4 regions of the Streptococcus sp. V940 genome follow, and region 3 is predicted to be linked to each of the others. Evidence: predicted binding sites of a transcription regulator. Region 3 holds the regulator's gene; each other region holds the start of a gene.
What was found. The regulator Rex, encoded in region 3, represses fermentation and respiration genes when NADH is low (regulators of the CRP and FNR family bind a similar motif). The targets are predictions, from matches to a motif close to TTGTGAANTANTTCACAA.
Positions count from the first base shown of each region.

Region 1: ACXYSM_RS07105 ((S)-acetoin forming diacetyl reductase) is a predicted target of Rex. The motif match lies at 3,044-3,061, and genes of this name have one in related genera.
Region 2: adhP (alcohol dehydrogenase AdhP) is a predicted target of Rex. The motif match lies at 3,033-3,050, and genes of this name have one in related genera.
Region 4: ACXYSM_RS00145 (zinc-dependent alcohol dehydrogenase family protein) is a predicted target of Rex. The motif match lies at 2,879-2,896, and genes of this name have one in related genera.

Region 1 covers NZ_JBTHHZ010000002.1:247,273-253,354, reverse strand. Annotated here, with positions in the region: gene queC (7-cyano-7-deazaguanine synthase QueC) at 1-299, shown strand, start outside; gene queD (6-carboxytetrahydropterin synthase QueD) at 299-742, shown strand; gene queE (7-carboxy-7-deazaguanine synthase QueE) at 735-1,451, shown strand; gene queF (preQ(1) synthase) at 1,470-1,961, shown strand; gene ACXYSM_RS07110 (MIP/aquaporin family protein) at 2,178-2,846, opposite strand; gene ACXYSM_RS07105 ((S)-acetoin forming diacetyl reductase) at 3,180-3,944, shown strand; gene ACXYSM_RS07100 (16S rRNA (uracil(1498)-N(3))-methyltransferase) at 4,174-4,920, opposite strand; gene prmA (50S ribosomal protein L11 methyltransferase) at 4,922-5,872, opposite strand; gene ACXYSM_RS07090 (NUDIX hydrolase) at 6,010-6,082, opposite strand, start outside.
Region 2 covers NZ_JBTHHZ010000002.1:166,216-172,297, reverse strand. Annotated here, with positions in the region: gene thrC (threonine synthase) at 1-1,431, opposite strand, end outside; gene ACXYSM_RS06725 (gamma-glutamylcysteine synthetase) at 1,506-2,783, opposite strand; gene adhP (alcohol dehydrogenase AdhP) at 3,155-4,174, shown strand; gene ACXYSM_RS06715 (PTS sugar transporter subunit IIB) at 4,616-5,605, shown strand; gene ACXYSM_RS06710 (PTS mannose/fructose/sorbose transporter subunit IIC) at 5,635-6,082, shown strand, end outside.
Region 3 covers NZ_JBTHHZ010000001.1:693,919-700,000, reverse strand. Annotated here, with positions in the region: gene ACXYSM_RS03575 (ribose-phosphate diphosphokinase) at 1-842, shown strand, start outside; gene ACXYSM_RS03570 (cysteine desulfurase family protein) at 858-1,973, shown strand; gene ACXYSM_RS03565 (DUF1831 domain-containing protein) at 1,978-2,325, shown strand; gene ACXYSM_RS03560 (DUF4649 family protein) at 2,335-2,550, shown strand; gene ACXYSM_RS03555 (redox-sensing transcriptional repressor Rex) at 2,633-3,274, shown strand; gene ACXYSM_RS03550 (gamma-glutamyl-gamma-aminobutyrate hydrolase family protein) at 3,290-3,979, shown strand; gene ACXYSM_RS03545 (hypothetical protein) at 4,053-4,352, shown strand; gene radC (RadC family protein) at 4,355-5,035, opposite strand; gene ACXYSM_RS03535 (O-acetylhomoserine aminocarboxypropyltransferase/cysteine synthase family protein) at 5,099-6,082, opposite strand, start outside.
Region 4 covers NZ_JBTHHZ010000001.1:7,949-14,030, reverse strand. Annotated here, with positions in the region: gene comGB (competence type IV pilus assembly protein ComGB) at 1-314, opposite strand, end outside; gene comGA (competence type IV pilus ATPase ComGA) at 235-1,176, opposite strand; gene ACXYSM_RS00150 (DUF1033 family protein) at 1,230-1,607, opposite strand; gene ACXYSM_RS00145 (zinc-dependent alcohol dehydrogenase family protein) at 1,744-2,802, opposite strand; gene nagA (N-acetylglucosamine-6-phosphate deacetylase) at 2,943-4,094, opposite strand; gene ACXYSM_RS00135 (hypothetical protein) at 4,619-4,786, opposite strand; gene ACXYSM_RS00130 (hypothetical protein) at 4,803-5,594, opposite strand; gene ACXYSM_RS00125 (hypothetical protein) at 5,578-5,991, opposite strand; gene ACXYSM_RS00120 (hypothetical protein) at 5,945-6,082, opposite strand, start outside.

The DNA.
Region 1 (6,082 bases), on a different contig from region 3:
GAGTGTGCGAAACAGACTTCTCAGGTTATCCTGACTGTCGGGATGTCTTTGTCAAATCACTCAATGTCACGCTCAACCTCGCTATGGATTACGACTTTGTGATCCAAACGCCTCTCATGTGGCTAGACAAGGCTGAAACTTGGGAATTAGCTGACCAACTTGGTGCCTTTGACTACGTTCGTGAGAAGACCTTGACCTGCTACAATGGGATTATCGGTACTGGTTGTGGAGATTGTCCTGCCTGCCATCTACGCCAACATGGTTTAGAGGTTTATCTCTCTCAGAAAGGAGAGGCCTGATGTTTTTTGCCCCCAAAGAAATCAAACAAGAAACTGGGGAATCTCTTGTCTACAATCCTCACAGAACCTTAGTCTCAAAAGAATTTACCTTCGATGCTGCCCACCACCTCTTTCACTATGAAGGAAAATGCAAATCCCTACACGGTCACACTTATCATCTGCAAATCGCTGTCAGTGGATTTTTAGATGATAGAGGTATGACCTACGATTTCGGAGACATCAAAGCTATCTACAAGGACTACTTAGAGCCCCACTTGGATCATCGCTATCTCAATGAAACCCTGCCCTACATGAATACGACTGCTGAAAATATGGTCTACTGGATTTTCCAAACCATGAGTCAAGAGTTGCCAGACGAGCGCGGTCTCCGTTTGGAATATGTTCGCCTCTATGAAACTCCGACTGCCTTTGCAGAGTTTAGACGGGAGTGGTTAGATGACTAAGGAACGTGTCCTCAAACTACCAGTTCTAGAAATTTTTGGGCCTACCTTTCAAGGTGAAGGTCGTGCTATTGGCCAGAAAACCATGTTTGTCCGCACTGCTGGTTGCGACTACCACTGCGACTGGTGCGATTCCGCCTTTACTTGGGACGGTTCTGAAAAACCAACTCGTATGACAGCTGATGAAGTAATCGCTGAGTTAGACAAACTAGGAAGCTACGACTATGTCACCCTATCTGGGGGGAATCCTGCTATCCTAGCAGCCAACATGGCTGAGCTAGTAACCAAGCTCAAGGAACGTGGTATCACTCTTGCCGTTGAGACCCAAGGCTCCCGCTGGCAAAATTGGTTAAAAGACATCGACCAGGTCACTCTGAGTCCCAAGCCACCCTCATCCAAGATGGAAGTCAACTTTGAGACCTTGGACTTTATCGTTTCCCAACTAGATCCAGACAAAGTAACCTTTAAAATCCCTGTCTTTGATGATGCAGATCTAGCCTTCGCCAAAGGTATTCAAGAACGCTACCAACCAGATGTCCTCTTCTTATCGGCGGGAAATCCTGAGCCCAAGGCTACAGGCAATATTGTCCAAGATCAACTGGACCGCCTCAAAGAACTCTGGGAACGTGTCGCTACTGATGATAGCTGGGGCAATGTCCGCGTCCTTCCTCAACTCCATACCCTCCTCTACGATAACCAACGTGGTGTTTAAGAATAGAAAGAAAAAATCATGTCACAACAAGAAGAAATGAAAAACCTCAGCCTACTAGGCAACAAAGAAACCAACTACATTTTCGAGTATCAACCAGAAGTCCTGGAATCCTTTGACAATCGTCATGTAGAAAATGACTATTTCATCAAATTTAACTGCCCTGAATTTACCTCACTTTGCCCTATTACCGCTCAACCAGACTTCGCAACCATTTATATTTCCTACATTCCTGACAAGCTCTGTGTCGAGTCAAAATCCCTCAAACTCTACCTCTTTAGCTACCGAAACCATGGAGATTTTCATGAAAACTGTATCAACACTATTGGGAAAGACTTGGTCAACTTGCTAGACCCTCGCTATTTAGAAGTCTGGGGAAAATTTACACCTCGCGGTGGCATTTCAATCGACCCCTACTACAACTACGGTAGACCTGGAACCAAGTATGAAGGATTGGCAGAACAACGCCTCTTCCAACATGACCTCTATCCAGAGAAAATTGACAACCGTTAAACTCATACTCAATGAACATCAAAGAGCATACTAGGAAGCTAGCCGCAGGTTGCTCAAAACACTGCTTTGAGGTTGTAGATAAGACTGACGAAGTCAGCTCAAAACACTGTTTTGATGTTGCAGATAGAGCTGACGTGGTTTGAAGAGATTTTCGAAGAGTATCATACGAAAAAGCCCTGTTCCTCAAGATGAGAAGCAAGGCTTTTTAAGTTTCAATTATTCTTCAGTTCCAAGGAAGTTTTTAGCAACAAGGGCTGCAAGAACTCCACCAACGATTGGTGCAAGGATGAAAATCCAAACTTGTTGAAGTGCTGCGCCACCTACCAATACAGCAGGAGCCAAGCTACGAGCTGGGTTTACTGAAAGTCCAGTGATGTTCAAGCCAGCTAGAATCAAAGCTGTCAATGACAAACCGATCACCAAACCAGCGATTGCGCCATTTCCTTTGCTTGCTGAAGTTACAGTCATGATCACCAAAACAAACAAGAAAGTTGCGATTGTTTCAAACAAGAAACCACCAAAGACAGTTACACCGTTTGCCAAGGCATTTTCACCAAGACTTGCAGTTGACATTCCTGAATTTGCCAAGAGGAAGAACACAGATCCTGATGCAAGGAAAGCACCAACTACTTGACCAAGGATGTAGTTTACAAGTTCTGAAGATGACAAACGTTTGTTAACAAACATGGCAATAGAAACAGCTGGGTTCAAGTGAGCACCTGAAACAGTTCCGATTGAGAAAGCTGCAACTACGATTGCCAAACCAAAGGCAAGAGCAATTCCAAGGTGTCCAAGTCCTTCAATACCATTTCCAAAAACAACAGCTCCTGTTCCGATGAACACAAGCATAAAAGTACCGATCAATTCAGCAACAAATTTTTTCATATTAAGTCTCCTTTTTTCAAACTATGTATTAGTCTATCAGAAGGAGGAAAGGGTTTCAAGAAAAGTGCTTGGAAAATATTGTGCGCTTTTCCCCTTTACACGATAGTTTTATTTCTCTGACTCTAAATCTCACAAAGGAAAGTTATCAATCATTTTGGTTTTGAAAATATTCATTTTTCTAAAAAACCAGTCTTTATTTGACACTAATTTCACAAAGGTATATACTAAAAAGTGATAGGACTTCTTTTAGAGTCTATCACAACTCACTTATAACCCTTTGCTGTTCTTTTATGAACGTTTGAATGGTATCACGGATACCAAAGGAGGAATCATATGTCTAAAGTAGCTATTGTTACAGGTGCAGGTCAAGGAATCGGTTTTGCAATCGCAAAACGCTTGGTCCAAGATGGTTTTAAGGTTGGAGTATTAGACTACAATGCTGAAACAGCTGAAAAAGCAGTTGCTGAATTGTCAGCAGATAAAGCTTTTGCTGTTGTAGCTGATGTTTCTAAACAAGCGGAAGTTGCTGCAGCTTTTCAAAAAGTTGTAGATCATTTCGGAGACTTGAACGTTGTTGTAAACAACGCTGGTGTCGCTCCTACTACACCTCTGGATACAATTACAGAGGAACAATTCGCTCGCACATTTGCTATTAACGTCGGTGGTGTGATTTGGGGAGCACAAGCTGCTCAGGCTCAATTTAAAGCACTTGGTCACGGTGGTAAAATCATCAATGCTACTTCTCAAGCAGGTGTTGTCGGAAATCCAAACTTGACTGTTTACGGCGGTACAAAATTCGCCGTTCGTGGAATCACTCAAACATTGGCGCGTGATTTAGCAGATTCAGGCATCACTGTTAACGCCTATGCTCCAGGTATCGTTAAAACACCAATGATGTATGATATCGCTCATGAAGTTGGAAAAAATGCAGGAAAAGATGACGAGTGGGGTATGCAAACATTCGCAAAAGATATTACATTGAAACGTCTATCTGAACCAGAAGATGTCGCTGCAGCGGTTAGCTTCCTTGCTGGACCAGATTCAAACTACATTACAGGTCAAACCATTATCGTTGATGGTGGTATGCAATTCCATTAAAATTAAAAAAATGAGGTTGGATTAAATCCAACCTCATTTAATATCTGCGATTCTATATTGGAATCCTCTTTATTCTAGAATTTAATTTTTGAAGCATATAAAATGAAGTGTATTCTATATTTTCATCATTATACAAAGAGAGGTTTCATACTAATTTTTTACTCTCCCAACTGGGCACTATAGGCAAGAGTCTGATCAACTGTGTCAGAATAGAAAAATTATTCAGAATTCATTTTCTCTCTAATTCTAGCAAAACACTTATGGCAGATAAGGCATAAAGTGGTGCTGTTTCGGCTCGTAGGATGCGAGGCCCAAGTCCTGCTAGAACTGCTCCTTTAGCTTCAAAAGATTCAATTTCAGCAGGTGAGAGACCTCCTTCTGGACCAAAGATAAAAAGCAGTTTAGCTCCTTTTTCAAGACCAGCGACAGTTTGGATGAGGGCTGCTGATTCTCCTTCTTTAGCTGACTCTTCGTAAGCTACCACGATGCGGTCAAACTGGTCGAACTGAGCTAGAAAGTCTGCTTTTTTTTCAAAAAGTGTAATGCTCGGGACATGATTCCGCTTGCTTTGCTCGGCTGCTCCAAGGGCGATTTTTTCTAATTTCTCGACCTTTTTGTCCAATTTCTTGCCGTCCCATTTTGCAACTGACCAGTCAGCAGGAAAGGCCCAGATTTGACTTGCACCCAGTTCCGTCACCTTTTGAGTGATAAACTCCAGCTTGTCCCCCTTAGGAAAGCCTGATGCGATGGTCACTTGGACTGGTAGTTCTACATTGTCAGCTAGTTCTTCAATCAACTCAAACTGACGATCCTCTACATTTATCACGCGTGCCAAGCGCTTGATGCTATCCTCAAAGACTAGAGTCACCTGGTCATCTTCTCTTAAGCGCATAACCTGAAACATGTGCTTGCTGGTTTCCTTGTCCTCGATAGTGACTGGTGAGCTAGCACTGCCTTTGACAAAATACTGTTGCATTCTAACCTCCAATCACACCAGAAATATCCTTGGTCTTCTTGAAGACACAGGCATTCCACTCCCCTTGGATCATATGGGTTTCAAGGAAAAATCCAGCTGACTCAGCCGACTCGCGCACCATGTCCCACTTGTCCTTGATAATCCCACTCATGATGAGGTAGCCTTCGTCCTTAACCAAACGATAAGCATCCTCTGTCAGATGAATGAGGATATCCGCCAAGATATTAGCTACAATCACATCTGCTTCAATCTCAACACCCTTAAGCAAGTCTCCTGCTGCTACATGGATGTTTTCCATGCCTGGATTGAGTTCAATATTTTCCTGAGCGACCCGAACTGCTACATCATCTAGGTCATAGGCAAAGATTTCCTTAGCACCAAGTAGAGAGCTAGCAATGGAAAGAACCCCTGAACCTGCCCCCACATCGATCACCGTTTCACCACCACGAAGGACCTGCTCCAAGGCAAAAAGACTCATCTTAGTGGTTGGATGCGTACCTGTCCCAAAGGCCATACCTGGATCTAACTTGATAATCTTTTCGCCCGCCGTCGCTTCATAGTCCGTCCATGATGGCACGATGGTCAAGTCATGGGTAATGCGAGCTGGTTCATAGTATTTCTTCCAGTTGTCGGCCCAGTCTTCCTCAGCCAAGGCAGTCGTGCCCATCTTGACCTCTCCCAGATCCATAAAATCTGTCAATTCTGCCAAGCGAGCCTGCAAGTCCGCTTCAACCGCTGCCACATCCACCGTTTCAGGATAGTAGGCTGTCACCACGATTTCTTCCTGTTGCTCCACCTCAGGAAAAATCTCACCAAAGCGGTCCACATTACCCACATAGTCCATGCTGTCTTCGATTGCAACCCCTTGGGCGCCTAGCTCAATCAGGAGGTTAGAGACTAGCTCCTCCCCCTCACGCTTAACCGTTACTTTTAACTCTTGCCATGTTTCCATAATTAAGATACCAAGCCCATAAAACACAAAGCCAAAATAGGAAACTCTCTTAAGACACTTATGTTTAAGAGAAGTTTATCTTTTTGGCACAGTGTTTAGGGCGGGTTCAGTTTAGAAATTTAACCGAACCGTCCTTTCTAATCACTTACTTTTAAATAATCTTTTAATCTCTCTTGCAACTGAGGTACAACCTTATCTGAGCCAAGAAAT
Region 2 (6,082 bases), on a different contig from region 3:
TGTCTTGTGACGAACTGGAGCTGTTTCGAGGCCATCAACTGCTGGTGGTACTGCCACTCCTGAAATTTCGTGCAACTGAGCCAAAGCTTCAAAGTCGGTCAAGCCTGATTTCCCTGTTACAGCTTCTACTGCAACTACTGGGAATTTATATGGGCTAGCTGTTGAAGCAATTACGGTCTTAGCCGCATCGCCTGTCGCCGCTTGGTATTTTTTATAAACTGCTGAAGCAACTGCTGTATGAGGATCCTCAATATAAGCATCTGACTCATAAACACGCTTAATTTCTGCTGCTGTTTCTGCTTCAGTCGCATACTCAGCTGCAAAGAGGTCCAAAATCTCTGTATCAAAATCTGTCAATTCATACTGACCTTGAGTGTTCAAAGCATTCATAAGTTCAGCTGTCTTAACCGCATCATTTCCCAAAAGATGGAAAATCAAGCGCTCCAAGTTTGAAGACACTAAGATATCCATCGATGGGCTAGTGGTTACTTTAAATTCACGCTTCTTGTCGTAAACACGAGTTTTAAAGAAGTCTGTCAAAACATTGTTGTCATTTGAAGCACAGATTAGCTTGCCGACTGGTAGGCCGATTTGTTTGGCGTAAAAGGCAGCCAAGATATTTCCAAAGTTTCCTGTCGGTACGGTGAAGTTAACCTTATCACCAGCCTTAATTTCGCCAGTTTTAACAAGCTGAGCGTAGGCATAAACATAATAGACAATCTGTGGGACCAAACGACCGATATTCATAGAGTTAGCTGATGAGAACTGGAGCTTGTTAGCTGCTAATTTTTCACGAAGGACCACATCGTTGAACATATGCTTCACATTAGTCTGAGCATCATCAAAGTTTCCATCAATAGCGATAACATGGGTATTTTCGCCCGTTTGAGTGGTCATTTGCAACTCTTGTACCTTGCTGACACCATCTTTTGGATAAAAGACGATGATTTCAGTTCCAGGAACATCTGCAAAACCCGCCATAGCAGCTTTCCCAGTATCTCCAGATGTTGCTGTCAAGATGACAATCTTGTTTTCCAAGCCGTGTTTCTTAGCTGCCGTTGTCATAAAGTAAGGCAAGATAGACAAGGCCATATCCTTGAAGGCAATGGTTGAACCGTGGAAAAGTTCCAAGTTGTATTGGCCATCAAGTTTTACAAGAGGGGCAATTGCTGGTGTATCAAACTTGCTGTCATAGGCGTTGGTGATACAGTAGTCCAACTCTTCTGCTGTAAAGTCATCCAAAAAGGCTGACAAGACAAGCTTAGCTACTTCTTGGTAAGAAGCGTCTTTCAATGTGTCAAAATCCAAGTCCACCTTTGGATAACTAACTGGAGTAAATAAGCCTCCATCTGTTGCCAAGCCTTGCAAAATCGCTTGGCTGGCTGTTACTGTATTGTTCGCATCACGCGTTGATTGATAAACTAATGTCATAAATCTCTATCCTTTATCTATAGTCTCATTCATTATAACATGATTTTTCAGAAAATTCTTCCGTTATAAGAAATTTATACGTCCATTTCTTCTTTCAAAGGTTCTAAATAAGTCGTTTCACTCTGCCCTCTCATCTCAAGTCCTTTCTCTGCTATCGCTAGCAAGTCTTTGGAGAACTGGACTATCCCAACTGTTTCTTCATCTGTGAGTTGCTTCTTAGAAAACTGTCTTCTCAAAGACTTGTAGTCACGACCAAATCTCTCAAAGAAAGGTGCAGTTTCTAGATAAGTTTCAAGCTTATCTAGATTCACCAACAAACCTAGATGAAAGGCTGCTGAAGCAAAAGTGCGGTCTAGTGGCTGGGTACAAACACTCCGAAATTCGACCGTTCCTCGAGTTGTTAAATCTTGGAATTGGTAGCTACGGTGCGTTTGGAAATCCTTCTCTTGAGGGACAAGAAGTGTTTCTTTCCCATTTAGAGTATAGGCAGGAATCTCGTCAGTAGCTAGGTAATCTCTAGCTCGAATCGGAGAAAAATAGTAGGTTTCTCCATCTCGTTCTGCTGTAAAAATCGCAGAATGGTCTAAATAATCAAAGAAATCATCCTCATCTTTAAAGAGTCTGGTATTGACACCAACATTCTCTGGATAAATCCCATGCATGGAGTCTTCCCAAAAAATATCTCGTGAAATCTGGGTGTCCCAGTCCGCTCCAGAAAACTCAGAATTGGCAAACAGGTAAGCTTTGGCTGCCTCTATCTGTGTGAAAGCATTGATGACACGTAGGTAGTTATCGGTCGAAACATCCAACTGGACTTGACTCCCGCAGATGAAGGCTCCGTATTGCGGAAAGTCATGTAAATGCGCACTTTCTTGGTGACTCCCCATACTCAGATAATCCATCAGCATCTGGTAGCGTGGATAGGCCACGGGTCGATTATCATTGCTATCCCAGTTCGGGTGAATCCCCCAACCTTGAATAGCATGATTCTTTTCGCCTAGCTTTTTCTGGATTACCTTCATATAGGCCTGAAAACGTCCTTCAACCTCTTGGATATTCTGAGCCCTACCAAAGGCAAATTCCAAGGTCGTGTAGGAAACCTCAAACAGAATCCGATCTTGACTCTTCGGCTCTACAAGTTGAATCGGATTGCCCTCCTGGTCTACCTTTTCAACTTCCAGACTGAGAGTATCAACCAAAAAACGCATCAAATCCTTGCTGACCTCAATATCTGTAGGCTGACCTTTCGTATGAACAATAGGAAACTCCAACTCAATACCGATGTAGAGATCTGGATTTTCTTTGATATTTTTTAAATAGCGGTCTTTTAATAACTGAATTGAAGGGGACATACATACCTCTCACTCTAACTTCTCATACTAGAAAATAAATTACTTTCTATTATACCAAAAACTCCTAGAGATGGATCTTAGAAAATCTGTTTGCAACCTCGCTCCCTATATTTGAGACCAAACAAGTTCCTCTTTATATTAAATTTTATATAAAAACACCAGATATTATTGTTCAAATTTCACATACTTATCAATTAGTTAAGCGATTTCATATATTTTTGCATAAATCTCCTTGTATTATATTAAATATAGTGATATAATTCACATATAAACAAAAAAAGAGGGCAGTTCAAATTTGACTTCACTTGAATCACGATTTAAGGTAAGCCCCTTTTCCTCTGCACCTCAACTACTAACCAAGGAGGATAGCTATGAAAGCTGTTGTTGTAAATCCAGAAAGCACTGGTGTTGCTATTGAAGAAAAAGTGCTCCGTCCGCTCGAAACTGGCGAAGCACTTGTTGAAGTTGAGTATTGTGGTGTTTGCCATACAGACCTCCACGTTGCCCATGGTGACTTTGGAAAAGTGCCAGGACGTGTTCTCGGTCACGAAGGGATTGGTATCGTAAAAGAAATCGCTCCTGATGTTAAGAGCCTAAAAGTTGGCGACCGTGTCAGCGTAGCTTGGTTCTTTGAAGGCTGTGGCATGTGTGAATATTGTACAACCGGACGCGAAACCCTTTGCCGTACAGTAAAAAATGCTGGCTACTCAGTTGATGGTAGTATGGCTGAACAATGTATCGTAACTGCAGATTATGCTGTTAAAGTTCCAGAAGGTCTCGATCCAGCCCAAGCTTCTTCAATCACTTGTGCCGGTGTTACCACCTACAAGGCTATTAAAGAAGCAAAAGTTGAGCCAGGCCAATGGGTTGTACTCTATGGTGCTGGAGGACTTGGTAACTTAGCTGTTCAATACGCTAAAAAAGTATTCAACGCTCACGTTATCGCAGTAGATATTAACAACGATAAACTTGCTCTAGCTAAAGAAGTTGGTGCTGATATCGTGATTAATGGTCTTGAAGTCGAAGATGTTCCAGGCCTTATCAAGGAAAAAACAAACGGTGGCGCTCACTCAGCTGTCGTAACAGCTGTATCAAAAGTTGCCTTCAACCAAGCAGTGGACTCTGTTCGTGCAGGCGGTCGTGTAGTAGCTGTCGGTCTCCCATCTGAAATGATGGACCTTAGCATCGTCAAAACAGTTCTTGACGGTATTCAGGTCATCGGTTCCCTTGTTGGAACACGTAAAGATTTGGAAGAAGCTTTCCAATTTGGTGCTGAAGGTCTCGTTGTTCCAGTCGTTCAAAAACGTCCTGTCGAAGATGCCATTGCTGTCTTTGATGAAATGGCTGCTGGTACCATCCAAGGTCGCATGGTTCTAGACTTTACTCATTAAGATAAATAATAAATACCAAAACGAGGTAGGGACAGAAGACCCACCTCGTTTTTTAGCAATAAAATTTTGGCATAGCAACTAATTGAACTTAAAGTTCTTTTTTTAAACGCTCAATAACACCATTAAAGAAAACACCATTTTTCTATCCGCATTCTGTCAGCATCCAGTGGTTGAGTGAAGTATAAGGGGCTGGAAGTAAGTTACCGAGATTTGGTTGGTCGACTTCTGCACTACCGCTTTTTTATATTAAATTTTTTTACCATTCTCTAGGCAATTCCTAAAAATATTGATATATCAATATCTTCAAAAATCATTACTCCTATAATTTTTGTATAATTTAATTTAATTTGTTGATTTTTTTATGAAAACGGTTTATACTTAGTTAGTCTTAAAGTTTTCTTAAACTACAAGTCAAACATTTTATAAGGAGGAATGACAATAATGAGTATCGGAATCATTATTGCGAGTCACGGTGAATTTGCCGCGGGTATTCATCAGTCAGGATCTATGATCTTTGGTGAACAAGAAAAGGTTCAAGTTGTAACCTTTATGCCAAACGAAGGTCCAGATGATTTATACGCAAAATTCAACAATGCTGTGGCTGCATTTGACGCAGAAGATGAGGTTCTAGTCTTGGCTGACCTTTGGAGTGGTTCTCCATTTAACCAAGCTAGCCGCGTAATGGGAGAAAATCCTGAGCGTAAATTTGCCATCATCACAGGACTTAACTTGCCGATGTTAATCCAAGCCTACACCGAACGCCTGATGGACGCTAATGCCGGAGTGGCTAAAGTTGCTGCGAACATCATTAAAGAAGCCAAAGATGGCATCAAGGCTCTTCCAGAAGAGCTAAACCCAGCTGAGGAAGTTGCAACTGCTGCAACTGCTCCTGTAGCTCAAGCTGCTATTCCAGAAGGAACTGTAATTGGAGACGGTAAATTGAAAATCAACCTTGCACGTCTTGACACACGTCTCCTTCACGGACAAGTCGCAACTGCTTGGACACCAGATTCAAAAGCGGATCGTATCATCGTTGCTTCAGATAACGTTGCTAAAGATGACCTTCGTAAAGAATTGATCAAACAAGCAGCTCCAAACGGAGTGAAGGCTAACGTTGTTCCAATCCAAAAATTGATTGAGGTTGCAAAAGACCCTCGTTTTGGTAACACACACGCCCTTATCTTGTTTGAAACACCACAAGATGCCCTCCGTGCTATCGAAGGCGGTGTCCCAATCAAGACTCTTAACGTTGGTTCAATGGCTCACTCAACTGGTAAAACAATGATCAACAATGTATTGTCAATGGACAAAGACGACGTTGCTACATTTGAAAAAATGCGTGACCTTGGTGTTGAATTTGACGTACGTAAAGTACCAAACGACACTAAAAAAGATTTGTTTGACTTGATTAGCAAAGCTAACGTTCAATAATTAACATTAAATAGAAAAGGAATAAAACCATGTCAGATATTTCAATCATTTCTGCTATCTTGGTTGTAGTTGTTGCCTTCTTTGCAGGTCTTGAAGGTATCCTCGACCAATTCCAATTCCATCAACCAATCGTAGCATGTACCCTTATCGGGCTTGTAACTGGTAACCTCGAAGCTGGGGTTATGCTTGGTGGATCTCTTCAAATGATCGCCCTTGGTTGGGCAAACATCGGTGCTGCCGTTGCTCCTGACGCTGCCCTTGCCTCTGTTGCCGCTGCAATCATCATGATTAAAGGTGGTAACTTTACTACTGAAGGTATCGCAGTCGCAACTGCAACTGCTATCCCGCTTGCCGTAGCTGGACTTTTCTTGACTATGATTGTTCGTACAATCTCAGTTGGTTTGGTTCATACTGCAGATGCTGCTGCTAAAGAAGGTAACATCGCAGCTGTTGAGCGTGCTCACTACTTTGCCCTTA
Region 3 (6,082 bases):
AATTCTCAGATGGTGAAATCCAAGTTAATATCGAAGAAAGTGTTCGTGGATATGATGTTTATATCATCCAATCAACCAGCTACCCTGTAAATAACCACTTGATGGAACTATTAATCATGGTTGATGCCTGTGTTCGTGCTAGCGCAAATACCATTAACGTTGTTCTTCCATACTTTGGTTATGCTCGTCAAGACCGTATTGCTTCTTCTCGCGAACCTCTTACAGCTAAACTTGTTGCAAATATGTTGGTAAAAGCTGGGGTTAGTCGTGTATTGACACTGGACCTTCATGCTGTTCAGGTACAAGGTTTCTTTGATATTCCTGTAGATAACCTTTATACTATTCCGCTATTTGCAAAACACTACATTGATAAAGGTTTAACTGGTCCAGATGTGGTTGTTGTCAGCCCTAAAAACTCAGGTGTAAAGCGTGCTCGTAGCCTTGCTGAATACCTTGATGCTCCGATTGCTATCATTGACTATGCTCAAGATGATTCTGAACGTAGCCAAGGTTACATTATTGGAGAGGTTGAAGGTAAGAAAGCAATCTTAATCGATGACATTCTTAATACAGGCCGTACTTTCTCTGAAGCTGCTAAAATTTTGGAACGCGATGGTGCTACTGAAATTTACGTGGTATCCAGCCATGGATTGTTCGTTAACGGTGCTGCGGAGTTGTTAGATGCAACTGATATCAAGGAAGTCTTGGTGACAGATTCTGTATTGACAGAAAGTAAAAAACCTAAAAATGTACAATATATTACCGCAAGCGAACTAATTGGTGATGCCATGGTTCGTATTCATGAAAGAAAACCAGTTAGTCCACTATTTAAATTTAAATAGAAATTAGGTGAGTTTTTGATTTATTTAGATAATGCTGCTACGACACCTATGTCATCTGCAGCTATCTCAGCAATGACTCTGGTCATGCAGGAGACTTATGGCAATCCTTCTAGTATTCACGGTCATGGGCGTCAGGCAGGTAAATTATTACGTGAAGCCCGTCAAGAATTAGCAGGTTTACTAGGTACAAAACCCCAACACATTTTCTTCACTTCTGGTGGTACAGAAAGTAATAATACTGCTATTATCGGCTACTGTCTTCGTCATCAAAATCGCGGAAAACACATTATTACTACTGCTATCGAGCATCATGCTGTGCTTGAACCTATTGAATATCTAGTTGAAAAATTTGGGTTTGAAGTGACAATTCTAGAACCTGAAAATCAAGAAATCACAGCAGAGCAAGTTAAAAATGCACTCCGTGAAGATTCTATTCTAGTTTCAACCATGTATGCCAATAATGAAACAGGTACTCTCTTGCCAATCGCTGAAATTGGTCAGATTTTAAAAGGACATTCAGCAGCTTATCATGTAGATGCTGTTCAAGCTGTCGGAAAGCTAGAAATTCTTCCTGAAGAACTAGGAATAGATTTCCTCAGTGCTTCTGCTCATAAATTTCACGGTCCAAAGGGGATAGGTTTCCTATACGCTGCATCTACAGATTTTGATCCTTACCTACATGGTGGAGATCAAGAACAGAAAAAAAGAGCAGGAACAGAAAATCTTCCCGCAATTATAGGTATGGTTGCAGCTCTTAAGGATGATATCGATCATCTAGAGATTAACTTTAGTAAAGTTCAAAAACTACAGGAAGTTTTTCTAACTGAAATGGCTGGAGCAACCTATTATCTCAATCAAAGTAAAGAGCAACTACCTTATGTCCTAAATATCGGATTCCCAGATCAACGCAACGATCTACTACTACTTCGTTTAGACCTTGAAGGTATTTCTATTTCAACAGGTTCTGCTTGTACAGCTGGTGTTGTTCAGGTCAGTCATGTTCTTCAAGCCTTCTACGGTGAAGACTCTCCTCGCTTACACGAGTCAGTTCGCGTCAGCATTTCACCTCAAAATACAGAACAAGAAATGATTACTCTTGCTAAAACTCTTAAAAATATCATCGGAGGATAACTCAATGGCATTCGAACAAACGATTAAACTAAAAAATTGCCGTTATGATTACACACTTAGCCCAACTGTAAAAAAATTTACGCTTAAAGATAATACTTTTTTTGAGACAAAAGTTGGGAACTATGAATTAACACGCCTTCTTGAAAAAGTTCCAAACAGTGGAGAAGGTTTTCAACTTAAGATTATCATCAACAAAGACTTAACTGGGGTCAAAATCAACATCACTGATAAATTTGGTCTACGTTTGGTTGATATCTTCAAATCAGAAGAAACTCACATTCACCAAGAGAAATTCTACTTCTTGATGGATAGTCTTGTTGAACGTGGTGTATTTACAAAAAGCGAAAGATAGAAGGTCATTATGTTTCGATTAACTTACAAGGACTCCTATCAAGTAGAGCGTATTCAAGAATACGAGGACTACGAAGCTCTGATGCTTTCTCTATCAGGCTGTGTAACCCTTCCTGATACTACTCTTATTACTTCATTAACACATAATGGAGTTGAAATTTATCAGGGACTTCTAGGTAATCTCTACCGCTTTTTAAGGACTTACCACGAAACTAAGATAAACTAAGATTTTTCTTAGTTTTTTTTTCGTTATTGTTGCATTTTTCACAAGCTTTCTATAAAATAGTAGATAGAAAGGTTGTGATTTTGTGAAAGAAAAACAGTCTGCTATTCCTAAAGCAACAGCAAAGAGACTTTCTCTCTATTACCGTATTTTTAAAAGATTTAATGCTGAAAAAATTGAAAGAGCCAATTCCAAACAAATTGCAGAAGCAATTGGAATTGATTCTGCCACTGTACGTCGTGACTTCTCTTACTTTGGGGAACTTGGACGTCGTGGATTTGGCTATGATGTCAAAAAGCTCATGAACTTTTTTGCTGATCTTTTAAATGATAATTCTATTACCAATGTGATGCTTGTGGGTATTGGAAATATGGGACATGCCCTCCTCCACTACCGCTTTCATGAGCGTAACAAGATGAAAATCATCATGGCTTTTGACCTAGATGATCATCCTGAGGTTGGCACCAAAACTCCTGACGGTGTTCCAATCTATGGAATCTCACAAATAAAGGACAAAATCAAGGATAGTGATGTTAAAACTGCCATTCTTACTGTTCCTAGTGTTAAATCTCAAGAAGTTGCAGAACTATTAGTCGACGCCGGTATCAAAGGTATTCTTAGTTTTTCTCCTGTGCACCTACATCTTCCTAAAGACGTAGTTGTTCAGTATGTCGATCTTACAAGCGAACTTCAAACCCTCCTCTATTTCATGCGTAAAGAGGATTAGAAAGTGTAAATATTTATGAATAAACCAGTTATTGGGATTACAGGAAACGAAAAGGCCCATCCAGACGATGAGCTTATGATGAGTTATGCTGCCAAAGGCTTTGTTGAAGGAGTTAAGGAAGCTGGAGGTATCCCCATTATCCTACCAATTGGTGATGAAGAAATGGCCAGTTACTACATTAGCTTAATTGATAAACTGATTCTAACCGGTGGACAAAATGTTGACCCTAAATACTATGGTGAGCCAAAAGCTATTGATAGCGACGATTACCACCTTCAACGTGATATTTTTGAGTTAGCCCTCATTAAAGAAGCAATCAAGAAAAATAAACCAATTTTTTCTGTCTGTCGTGGTACTCAACTTTTTAACGTAGCCATGGGCGGGTCTCTTTATCAAGATATCGAAGATCATTGGCAAGATACTTCCGCTGAATACACCACTCAGCGTCTTGTCACAGAACCAAATACTATTCTTCGAGAAATTTATGGAGAAATCTCTCATATCAACTCTTTCCACCATCAGAGCATCAAAGATTTAGCTCCTAATCTTCAGGTTGTAGCACATGATCCTAAAGATGGTATTATCGAAGCTGTTACAAGTACGGACGGTTTCCCTTATCTCGGTGTTCAATGGCATCCAGAATTTCTCTTTGAAAATCGCCCCAAAGATAAAACACTTTTCGACTATGTTGTCAATGAATTGTAAATTCGATAAATTAGCTAATTAATTATGAATGAACTTACCCCACCTTCTACTCATGACCTTTTGAGAAATTTAGATGTTAATGTTTTCTCATCTGTTAAGAGCAAGGAAATTGACCATTTTTCAACCTATTTGTAAAAAGGCAGATGCAAAATTTAAAGGCGGATTTCGTTCTTCGCTTGTTTTTTATAGAGATATCTTGATCCACTCAAAAAAGTATTATAAAATTCAGGACTTCAATGCTATTATTGACTTTATCGTGCAAGAAAAGTTGCTAGTCCCTACAATTGATCCTCTTCCTAAAATTGATATGAACGAAGTTGAGTCCTATGCTTTACAAGCGATTGAGCAGGGTCCCCTAAACTTCAAAAAATAATCCTATATCAGGTCCGTCTTCTCACGGTAACTAAAATAATCAGAATGAGAGACAATTAAATGGTCTAATAAGACCAATCCCATTAATTCGCAGGCTTCTTTAACAAGCTTCGTAACATGGTCATCATTGGGGCTAGGAACTACTGCTCCTGATGGATGATTATGAACCAGAATCACAGATGTTGCCATATGCTTCAAAGCGTAGTGGAGAATTTCTCTCGGTTCAGCAATGCTTCTCGTGGCAGACCCGATAAAAATAGTCTGCTGGTGAATGATTTGATTTTGAGTATTCAGATAGAGCGCCACTAGGTGCTCTTGTTTTTTATCTCCAAGCTCAGACTGCATCTTTTTAGCTAGTTTTCGACTGCTAAGAATACTCTCCATTTCCACTGTTTCCCTTTTATGGATACGGTAGCCTAATTCAATAACGGCTTGTAATTCAATAGCCTTAACACGTCCAATACCCGATAGAGTCTGCAATTCCTGTAGACTCATTCTTTTGAGGTCAGTTAAACATGTCAGCTTATTTAAGACCTTCTGTGCTATTTCAAAAACATTGGCCTGTTTTGTCCCTGTCCTTAGTAATATTGCCAGTAATTCTTGGTTGCTGAGTGCTTCTACTCCTTCTCTGACTAGTCTCTCTCTTGGTAAAAGTGAATCTTCTTGAAATGAAATACTATACATAAAAATCCTCCTCACTTTATTATTCGTGAGAAGGATGCTTAATTTCATAAAAACTAGTTATTTTTAGATTTTTTCAAGTGCTAGTCGTAAATCTTCAATCAAATCATCGACATTTTCAAGACCGATTGAAAGTCGGATTTGATTTTTAGTTACTCCTGCTGCTTCTAGATCAGAGTCAGACAATTGAGCATGAGTTGTAGTTGCTGGATGGACGACCAATGATTTTGCATCTGCCACATTGGCTAGGTTTGAAAAGATTTCTAAGCTATCAATCACCTTACGAGCTTCTGCTTCTCCACCTTTAACATGGAAGGTAAAGATTGAACCAACACCTTTTGGTAAATATTTTTCAGCCAAGGCATGGTAAGGGCTATCAGCTAATTTTGGATAATTAACTTTTTCAACTTTTGGATGGTTGACAAGGAAATCAACGATTTTCTCAGCGTTTTGCACATGGCGTTCAACACGGAGAGATAGCGTTTCAAGGCCTTGTAGGAGCAAGAATGAGTTAAATGGTGAAAGGGCAGCTCCCATATCGCGAAGCAATTGAACGCGAGCAGCAACGATAAATGCTGCAACACCAACATCACGAGTATAGCTCAAATTATGGTAGCTTGGATCTTCATTGACGAATTGAGGGAATTTCCCTGAAGCAGCCCAGTCAAATTTACCGCTATCAACAATGACACCGCCAATAGTTGTACCGTGTCCACCGATAAATTTAGTTGCCGAGTGAACTGAGATATCTACACCGTGTGAAAAGACATTAATGAGATATGGTGTTGCAAAGGTATTGTCTGCAACCAAAGGAATCTGATGTTTATGAGCAATTTCAGCTATTTTTTCAATATCAGGAATGTTGATAACTGGATTACCCAAAGTTTCAATCAAAACAAGTTTGGTACTCTCTTTAATCGCTGCCTCTACTTCTTCTAGATTATCAATATCAACAAAAGTTGTGGTGATTCCGTATCGAGGAAGGGTTTCTTTCAACAGGTTAAAGGTACCACCGTAGATAGTTGAAGCTGCAACAACATGATCACCTGC
Region 4 (6,082 bases), 690 kb from region 3:
CTCAAATGGAGATTTCCATGAACTTCAGCCAATGAAAGTTGAGTGACTATCGCACTCGAAAAACCTAAATTCCCCATCATTTCCGAGAAAGATTTTCCTTTCGATAGTCCTAGGTGCATCTGCGAAACATATTCCTTCTCCAACAAAAGACTTCTATCAAGAAAGGAAATGATTTCTACCAGATGAAATCCACTCGAAAACAAATTGTTAAAGAGAGTGATGATTTTCTTCTGCTTACTGGTAGCTAATTTTCTCCGTTTCAGCTTGAAGGGCAGTGATATGTCTGTCTTTAAGAAGCTGATCAATTTGCTCATTCCACTTTTCTGCCTGGTGTTCTGAATAATTTTGGTTTGCAAAATCAATAATTCCTCCTCCCCCGATTAATCTCTGGTAACAAACACCTTGTAAAACAACTGCGAGTTCATCTTCACTAACACCAAGTTCTAAAAGACGCTCATAGACCCCACGAATACTCTTTGCATGTATGGTCGAAAACACTGTAGCTCCCGTTAAGCTCGCTCTTACGACAGCACGGGCTGTTTCGCTATCCCGAATTTCTCCAATGATTAAAAGATCTGGGCGGTGCCGCAAAGAAAGTTTTATCAAGTTTTCATAACTCAATCCAATAGCTTCATTGAGTTGTAATTGCAGCATCTCTTCTTGCTTAATCTCGACTGGATCCTCAATGGACATGACTTGTTGTCCCTTAAACAATGACTTAGCTAATTCATGCATTAAGGTAGTTTTGCCACTTCCTACAGGTCCTGCAAATAGATAAAGGCCGCGTTGCCTAAAGCCCTTTTCTAGTTCCTTAAGGTCTTGAAACCAGAAGCGCAACTCTTGTTCTTCATCGTGCAAAAGGCGAATAACTAAACTCTCATGACCACGATAATCTCCTACCGTCGATAAGCGTAGTGAAGAAACCTTGCCATCATGCTGATAATCACAGGAACCCAGTTGACTACGACGCTTTTCTCCAACATTCATCCCCGCAATAAATTTAAAGTGACTAATCACTGCGCCCAACTTTTCAAAGTCATAGCTATTAATCAAACGCCTTTCATCACCTATTCGCATATGCAACTCATAACCCTTGTCCTTGGGAATAAAATAGATATCCTGAGCTCCATCCTTTTTTGCGAGACTAATCAATTCTTGTGCAAGTGCTTGTACCATATTCCCTCCTCAGTTAATTATTCGAAGAAAATACAAAAAAAAGAACAACTTTATTAAAAAGTTGTTCCATCTTTTTTGATGCGACACGTCCGGTGAATTTCTAAACCAGTTTGTTTTTCATAACCCGGTCTGAATTTTTCATCTGGTATAACTTGACCATCTTCCAGTAAAGCCAAGGAATGATATTGCTGCAGAAATTCATCACATTCCTCACACCAACGCTTATCCTCCGGATTCCAAAATATGGTCATTAAGTCTCCTCGACTTTTATATAGTGGAATTTTCTTTTCCAGTTCAAACCAGCAAGATTTATAATACTTCAAGGCATCATAGTAATTTTCAAATTTCTTACTACTAATGACGTCTTCTTCCCATCCTTCTATGAACCACCAAGGTTCAAAATCCCCGTACATTTCTATAACTCGATACATAGTTTCATTTCCTTTGTATCGTATATTATAGCGAAATTTTAAGAACAATGAAAGAAATTTGCTTGCTTTCACGAATTATCTAATATTTTCAAAAAATCCAGCTATTCTAAAAAGAATAACTGGATTCAAAATTCGATTAACCTTCTGAAATATCGTTTTCAATGATAACCTTAATCGCATGATGATCTGCAGCCTTACCAAATACTTCATAGGCCTTTTCAATTTCACTTAGTTTGAAGTAATGAGTTACCAATTTTTCTGGTTCAATTTTATGGCTTTCTAAAGCTTTCAAAAGCTGAGGAGTTGTATTGGTAGAAACCAATCCAGTAGTAACATTAATGTTACGAATCCATAGAGTATCCAAATCAAACTGAACTGGCTTACCATGCACACCACAGTTGGCAACTGTTCCATCTACACCGATAATCTTTTGGCAGAGATCAAACGTTTCAGGAATACCAACAGCTTCTATAGCAACATCCACACCTCTACCATCTGTTAAATCATAAATTTCTTGAATTGCCTTTTCAGGGTCTGAAGAATTAATCTTATGAGTAGCACCGAAAGAAACTGCAGTATCCAAACGGTTATCGTCTAGGTCTACCATGATCAATTTAGCAGGTGAATAGAATTGAGCAGTCAATAGAGCTGCTAAGCCAACTGGACCTGAACCAACGATAGCCACACTACAACCAGGCTCTACTTTTCCTTTTAAGACACCAATTTCATAACCAGTTGGTAGGATATCAGATAACATAACCAAGGCTTCGTCAGACAAATCAGCTGGAGTGTGATAAAGTGTATTATCAGCATGAGGAACACGAAGATATTCTGCTTGCATACCGTCGATCAAATGTCCAAAAATCCAACCGCCTTCGTCTTCACAGTGGGCATAGATTCCTTTCTTACAGTAGTAGCATTTACCACAGGCACAAACACAAGAAATCAAAACCTTATCGCCTTTTTTGAAATTTGATACTCCTGATCCAACTTCCTCTACAATCCCGATTCCTTCATGGCCAAGGATAGTTCCACTCTTACATGCAGGGACATCTCCTTTGATAATATGAAGATCTGTTCCACAAATAGTAGTTTTTACAATACGCACAATAGCGTCAGTTGGCTTGCGAATAACTGGTTTGTCAACATCAACAAATGAAGCAAGTCCTGGTTTAACATAAGTATAGGCTTTCATAAAGCTTACCTCCGTTTTTTTATTTGTATTGTTTATATCATAATTGTAAGCCTTTTCATAAATAAAATCAAGTAATATGTGAAGAAAATAACAAACTAAGTTAAAAAAAGTAGAAACTAAACTAGTTTCTACTTTAGAGATTATGCTTGATAACGTTTTTCACCATCAAGGTAAGTTGCTACCAATTCCAAATCCTTATCAAGAACGATAAAGTCAGCATCGTAGCCTTCACGGATTTGTCCACAAACGTCATCAATATGAACTGATTTTGCTGGGTTGAGACTGGCCATCATAACTGCTTCATGTGGATTTGCAATACCCCATTCAACAACATTTTTCAAACCGTCTTTAAGTTTGAGAATAGAACCTGCCAAGTTCCCAGTAGATTTGAGACGTGCAGTACCATTTGCAACCACAACTGGGAATTCTCCTAGCATGTAGTCACCATCTTGCAAACCACCCGCTGTCATACAGTCAGTGATAAGAGCAATATTTTCAGTACCTTTTTGTTTAAGTAGAATGTCACAGGCCTTAGGATCAACGTGATGCCCATCGCATATCAATTCAGCATAAGTATGTGGCAATTCATACATAGCACCAACCATACCAAGCTCACGGTGAGTTAAGCCACGCATACCATTATAAGCATGAACCCAAACACTTGCACCAGCGTCAACAGCCTTCTTAGCCTGATCAAAAGTTGCATTTGAGTGACCTAAAGCAACAGTAACACCCTCACCAGTAACCGTACGTACAAAGTCCTCAACACCTTCACGTTCAGGTGCAAGGGCAATTTTATTTAGAAGACCATTAGCAGCCTTCTGCCAAGCACGAAATTCATCCATGCGAGGATCTTTCATGTAAGCAGGATTTTGAGCTCCTTTAAATTCCTCAGTAAAGTATGGACCTTCAAAGTAAATTCCACGAATTTTAGCACCAGAAGCCTCTTGATAACGAGCACCAATATTTTCAGTAACAGCTAATAATTGTTCGTATGATGATGTTAGAGTAGTTGGTAGGAAACTAGTAACACCTGTGCTAAGAAGACCTTCACTCATTGTATGAAGAGTACCTTCGATGTTATTATCCATAACATCAACCCCACCAAATCCGTGAATATGTGTATCAACAAGACCAGGAGCAATACTATAACCAGTATAGTCAATAATTTCTGCGTCCTCAGATACTTGATCCACATGCTTACCAAATTTTCCATCAACTAGTTCAAGAAAACCACCACGGCGCACACCATGAGGATAGAAAAATTGATCCGCTTTAATATATTTAGGCATAATGATAACCTCCGTAATTCATTTTTTCTAATATTTATTATGTCAATTACATTATAAACCTTTCTGTGTAATTTGTAAATGGTATAGACCTATTATAGTTAAATTTATAATGAAATAAATTAATATTTAGTAAATATATAGTAAAGTAATATTGAACATTGAGGTTTACAATAAAATTTAGAAAAATATAAGTAATTTTAAGTAACTGCGAGAGAAAAAATGGAAGAAAAAATAAAAAGACAAGGTCCGAAAACCTTGTCTTTATTACTATACCGGCGGCCGGGGTCGAACCGGCACGTCCTTGCGGACACTGGATTTTGAGTTCAATTCCTGTATTTTTTGAAACTTAAAACTTTGATTTAATAATGTTTTAAGGCTTTTAAATTTTATAAAATGGACTCTTTTTTTCAAATTTCAGTAACTTTTAGGTAACTGAAGACAAATTTCAATTTGATGTTGATAACACTAAAAGTTTCGTATAAATAGTTGATTTAACTGCATAACAACATTAAGTGTTTATATTATTAAAGGCGATTGGTTATCAAACGGTGGACTTGTTGTATGATTCCTAGATAGTAGACTGCTTGCAAGTATGCCTTAGCTTCTTCAGGTAAATCTTGAGTGAGTTCATTGAAGTATTCATTATTTTTATGTAAATAAAAGTTAGTTATAAATGAAGATATGTAATACATTGAAATTAAATATCATCTATGATAGTTGGTCATAAAAACTTTCACTTTCAATTTCTTCTCTAGACATTATTGTTATTCCTCGAAAATATTCTAGATAGTTCTCAACTGTGCTCCTACGAGCAAGAGTCATTATCAAAGTTTCATTATCTTTCACATCGCTAAACGGACTGTTTGAGAATAAATTTTTACATTGATTCAAGTAGTCGATTTTTCTGTGCGCTCTTTTAACTCTATTTATCACACTTCCCGAATTCAAATCTGTTTGAAGGTCTAATAAAAAAGTACGTATCCCGAATTTACATTCATAGAATGATAATGTTTTAGTTTTAGAATTTTTAAAAACTACATCACACTTTGTATTAGCAAAAGGTTCTCCACGAAATAGTTCTTTACGTTTGTATTTAATTAATGGTTCAAAAAATACTTTTCCATCTCTACCAGGTATTTTTTTCCATTTCATTACAATATATTCAAAATATCCAGTAAAAATATTTTGATAATAATGATGAGTTACATTAGGATTCTCAAATAAATTTAGAATTACCTTTTTCACCTCGTCAAAAATATCTGAATTAACACGAAAACCATTTAACTCTTCCTCCGCTTTTAAGCGATTTAATCTTCTTGTGATAATATCTTTATCCCGATTATTACTTCTCTGAGTAAAAAAGAATTCATTAACAATCCTATAACAAGAATAATCTGAGGAGACACAGCTATATAACTGAGCAATTATATTATTTTTAATTGGGGAATTATTTGTAAAAACTCTAAAGCGAATATGTTTTATTTTATATTTCTGAGTCATCGCCAATCAACTCCCAAAATTTATATGGTATGTTAAGAGTACTAAATTTTGTTTCGTTGAGTAATTCATGGAATCTATATCGAACATATGGTTCAACAATTTCAAATAAAATAAAGTTATCAGCTTTTTCTTCGAGATTAAAATCCTCAACATCGCTTGTAAACTCAATGATATGGGATATCTTAACTAGGATAGTTTTATCATCTTCCTCTGCAAGTCCCATTAAAAAGCTAACTGTAGCTCTAAAATTATTTTTATCATCACCTTTTAATTCCTCGACAATCATGCCAAGCTGAATATCTAAATTTGAGTTTGGTATAAGCTTTTCTTCAAATGTATTAATATTAAAATTAATCTCTGAGGGATAAATTGCTGAAATTGATTCTATTTTCCTCATTTGATTTCTCCTTTGGGAAAGATATGGTATAATTATTTATTTCAAATTTTTGTTCTAACTTTGGTTCTAATTTTTGCTTAAACCCTAATTC